Regions from separate parts of the Priestia sp. FSL R5-0597 genome, predicted to be linked through region 2. Evidence: riboswitches for the same ligand, from Rfam matches in the RefSeq annotation. Region 2 holds a riboswitch; the other holds the start of a gene.
The links. A riboswitch is a leader RNA that binds a small molecule or an ion and turns the genes downstream of it on or off. The one in region 2 is predicted to bind thiamine pyrophosphate.

Region 1 (2,204 bases), 1.6 Mb from region 2:
GGAACGTTGTACTGCTGACAAATTTGCTGAAGTTCCTTCGCCAGCTGATATTTCGCTTCTCCTTTTAGTGCACCTTCGCCTTTTTCACGGAATTGAAACACGGTAACGCCGCCTTCAATTGCTTCTTTCAACACTTCTTTCGGATCTTTTGTACAGTTATTGCTGCCCATTATAAAATAAACTTGCAGCAGCTTTTTAATTTCTTCGTTTGTCATTTTCCCGCTCCTTTTAACGTTGATGTACTCTTGCATATGATTCAATATCCTGTCCAGATAAAAGATGAAGCTGATTTAACAGCTCAATTTGAAAGCTCCCCGGCCCTTCTTCACCTTTTTTCGCTGCGGCGATTTCACCTGCCACTCCGTAAAAACTTAAAGCAGCAACGCTTGCCTCGACATATTCTTTTTCTACAGCCGCGAAAGCTCCTATAATTGATGTCAGCAGACATCCAGTACCCGTCACCTTCGTAAATAACGGGTGACCGTTGTCTACTGTATACGTTGTGTTTCCATCGGTGATCACATCTTGTTTCCCCGTAATAACAATCACTGTATCTAATTTGTTCGCTGCTTTCTCAGCAAGTTCAATGACGTCTCCTTGCCCTTCTAATGAATCAACGCCTTTAATGAGCCATGACTCGCCTACTACATTCGCAACTTCAGCAGCGTTACCGCGAATAACGGCAATATTTAATTCTTCTACAAGCTGACGTGCCACTTCTGTACGAAACGGTGTCGCTCCGGCTCCTACAGGATCGAAAATAACCGGCACGCCGTTTTCATTTGCTGATTTTCCTGCTATTCTCATCGCTTCTACTTCTTGAGCCGTCAGTGTACCCATATTTAAGACAAGCGCTCCGGCGATTCGAGCCATGTCAGCCACTTCTTCCTTCGCATAAGCCATAACAGGTGACGCTCCTAGGGCAAGCAGTCCATTTGCTGTAAAATTGGTTACCACAACATTCGTAATATTATGAACAAGCGGACTTGTATCTCTTACTTTTTCTAATTGAGCTGAAATTTTACTAATATCCATGTTCTCTCACTCTTTTCATTTAGTTTTAACACTGCAAAAAAAAGACAAAAAAGCACCTTGCATGCGCAAAGTGCTTTGGTATGTACTCACATTCCCTGCGCTGGCATTATCCAACAGGTTCAAATGGTCAACAGGCGCCCCTGTACTCTCAGCCTGCCCCGCGCAAGCTCCCATACTATTCTTGTTACGTTTAAAGTTTACTATTAACCTTTTTTATTTGCAACCATTTCACTGTTTTGCCCATAAAATAAAGCTTCGCTATAGGCTGAGTGGTGTTGTAAATCTTACAGCTTTACTAAAAGCATCATTAAAAGACCTCCAGTAAACTACTGGAGGTCTTCTATCCCCTAAAAATTCTATCATTTCTCTTGAATCGCTTGATTTCTCACAGCTGTTTTTCGGTCCTTTCCTGCTCTTAAAGATAAAAGAAAACAAAGCAGCAGTACAAGTGCAGCTGATACGTACGGATAATTAATGTTTATATCAAAGAGAAAGCCTGCGACAACGGGTCCAATAATATTCCCAAGACTTGTATAAGCAGAATTTAGTCCGGCTACATACCCTTGGTCGTCTTGTGCCATCATCGACATTTGCGTGCTGATTGCCGGACGTAAAATATCTGTTGCTAAAAAGACGATAAATGTTACAACAATAATAAGCCAGTACGTGTGCACAAATAGCGTAAGTAAAACAAAAAGTCCCGTCATCATCAAGCAAAACGAAATCACTCTTTTTTCACCGAATTTATTTAAAATCCAGCCAAAAATCGTAACCTGCACAACAGCCCCTGCAATAGAGCCAAACGTAATAACAAACGCAATATCTTTTGGCGTAAAGCTAAATTTATGATCAACAAATAGTGAAAAGATCGTTTCATAATTGGATAATCCAAACGATGTCACAAAAACGATAATTAAACTTAAAAAATAAGGTTCTTTGTAGGAATTCATAAGCTGCAGTAGCAGCCGATCTTCTTTTGGATTCTCATTGTTTGAAACAGCATGACCTTGTACAGGACGAGACTCCGGCAAAACAAAAAGCGTAATCACTGCAGCCAAGCCTCCTGCTACTGCGGCCATGTAAAATGGCACGCGCATGCCGTATTCAGCTAAAAAGCCTCCAATACCGGGCCCGATAATAAATCCTGTTGTAATCGCTGCCGTCACATA
Region 2 (2,204 bases):
TGGGTTTTTTGGAGCCTTTACCACTTTTTCAACGTTTAGTGTGGAAACCGTACAGTTAATTCGGGAAAAATCTTATCGGAAAATGTTGGCGTACGTGGGGATTTCAGCATTTGGAACAGTTGGTTTATTTACAGTCGGTTTACTGGCAGGAACGTTTTTATTATAAGTAAAGAGAACGTTTCTAGTAGGGAAAAACAAAAAGACGGAGAAGTAGAGAATGGATAGAAAAGCAGAAGTTTGGAAATACATTTTGTTGATTGTAGCTGTTGCAGGTCAGATCATTGGTTTTTTATTTTTATTTATAAATGTTGTGGCGGCATTTATTTTTTACGGTTTTTATATTCTAACTTTTATTATGTTACTCCTGCTGTTTATATGGGATCGGAAAAAGGAAAAAGACAAAGAAGAATTTGACGACTATACCGATTACTAACTATATAAAAAGCAGAATGATTCGGTGCGCCGGGCCTCTTAGTAAAGAAGCTTAAAAGATACATCTATAAAAGGAAGAGAGCCGTAAGAGCATAAAGAGATATTGTATTTACATCTAGTTGTGTTATAATTTTAAGTGCAAAAACAAAATCAATAAATAGCAATCACTAGGGGAGCTTTTTGAAGCTGAGACGGATGTATTTCGGACCCTTTGAACCTGATCTGGTTTGGACCAGCGTAGGGAAGTGGCGATCATGTTTACATAACGATGCATGCTAACCACTCTACGTTGTAGAGTGGTTTTTTGTATGTAATAAAGCCCTCTGCACAAGATGAAGTGATTGAAATTTCTCTTTATTCTGAATGGAAAGGTTTCGATCATGTGGATATTCCTAAATTTCATGTCATTACAACAGATAAGCAGCCAATCGAAGAGCTTCAAAAAATTTTAACGGCTATCGCGCCTTTTGCGGGCGCCATTCATATTAGAGAAAAAAAGAAAACAGCAAAGCAGATTCAATGTTTACTAGAAAGCCTACCATTTTGTCGCTCTAAAATTATTGTGAATGACCGAGTTGATGTAGCGCATGCTTTAAAAGCAAAAGGTGTACAGCTTGCCTATCATAGTTTAGACGTTTCGTTTGTTATAGACGCATTTCCTTCTCTTATTGTTGGAAAGTCAGTTCACTCTGTGGAAGAGGCTTTAGAAGCTGAAAAAGATGGTGCTCACTACATTTTATACGGACATATTTATTCAACACATTCAAAAAAAGAATTAAAAAGTCGAGGGATAGCGGCACTAAAAGAAGTAGTAGACGCTGTGCAGATACCGGTTATTGCCATTGGAGGAATTACACCTGTAAATGCCAAAGAGGTACTTCAAACAGGAGCACACGGTATAGCCGTGATGTCTGGTGTCATGCTTGCGCAAGATCCCCTGAAAGCGATTAAACAATATTCTCATATATGGACATCTGGAGGTGGAGAAAATGAAGCAGCATTATGATGTACTGTTAATCGGAGGAGGTATAATCAGCTCTTCTATCGCTTATCATTTGTCAAAACAAGGAGCGTCAGTAGCTATTCTTGAACGCAATCAAGTTGGTTGTGAAGCTTCAAGTGCAGCCGCTGGTATTTTAGGTGCTCAAGCTGAAATTGATGAAGAAGGTCCTCTTTTAGACCTTGCTATTAAGAGCAGAAGCATGTTTCCTGAACTGGTGAAGGAACTAAAAGAAAAAACGGCTATCGACGTAGAGCTCATTCAAAAAGGCTTATTAAAAGTCGCTGTAACAGAAGAAGATGCACACGTATTAAAGAAAAAAGCCGCTCAGCACCACCGGTGGGACAAAGATGTAAGATGGATCGATGTAAAAGAAGCGCGTTTGTTAGAACCCGGGCTCTCTCCAGACATATACGGAGCCATTACAATACCGGGAGACGGCCAGCTAGCTCCGGCTAAGTTAACACAAGCTCTTGCTCATGGAGCCTTGTATCACGGAGCAGATGTATTCGAATACTGTGACGTTCACTCTCTTATTATGGAAAATGAAACAGTAAAAGGGGTACAGACGTCCAAAGGCTCTTTTTATGGAGAAAAAGTAGTGATTGCAGCAGGCTCATGGGCTAAACGCTTTATTTCTTCTGAACATTTAGGCGAGGTGTTTCCTGTAAAAGGAGAGTGTATTGCTCTGCAAAGTCATAAGCCCCTGCTTTCTAAAACGATTTTTTTAGATGAAGGTTTTTACTTAGTCCCTAAGACTGGTGGAAGAATC

Region 1: it holds a riboswitch for thiamine pyrophosphate, as region 2 does, so the genes downstream of both, thiM (hydroxyethylthiazole kinase) here and MKX72_RS02800 (thiamine phosphate synthase) in region 2, are expected to answer to the same signal.

The regions. Positions count from the first base shown of each region.
Region 1 is NZ_JBBOUZ010000001.1:2,120,973-2,123,176, reverse strand. Features, by position in the region: gene thiE (thiamine phosphate synthase) at 1-215, opposite strand, end outside; gene thiM (hydroxyethylthiazole kinase) at 229-1,035, opposite strand; TPP riboswitch at 1,111-1,219, opposite strand; gene MKX72_RS10800 (MFS transporter) at 1,395-2,204, opposite strand, start outside.
Region 2 is NZ_JBBOUZ010000001.1:525,634-527,837, forward strand. Features, by position in the region: gene crcB (fluoride efflux transporter CrcB) at 1-166, shown strand, start outside; gene MKX72_RS02795 (hypothetical protein) at 218-433, shown strand; TPP riboswitch at 592-693, shown strand; gene MKX72_RS02800 (thiamine phosphate synthase) at 815-1,438, shown strand; gene thiO (glycine oxidase ThiO) at 1,422-2,204, shown strand, end outside.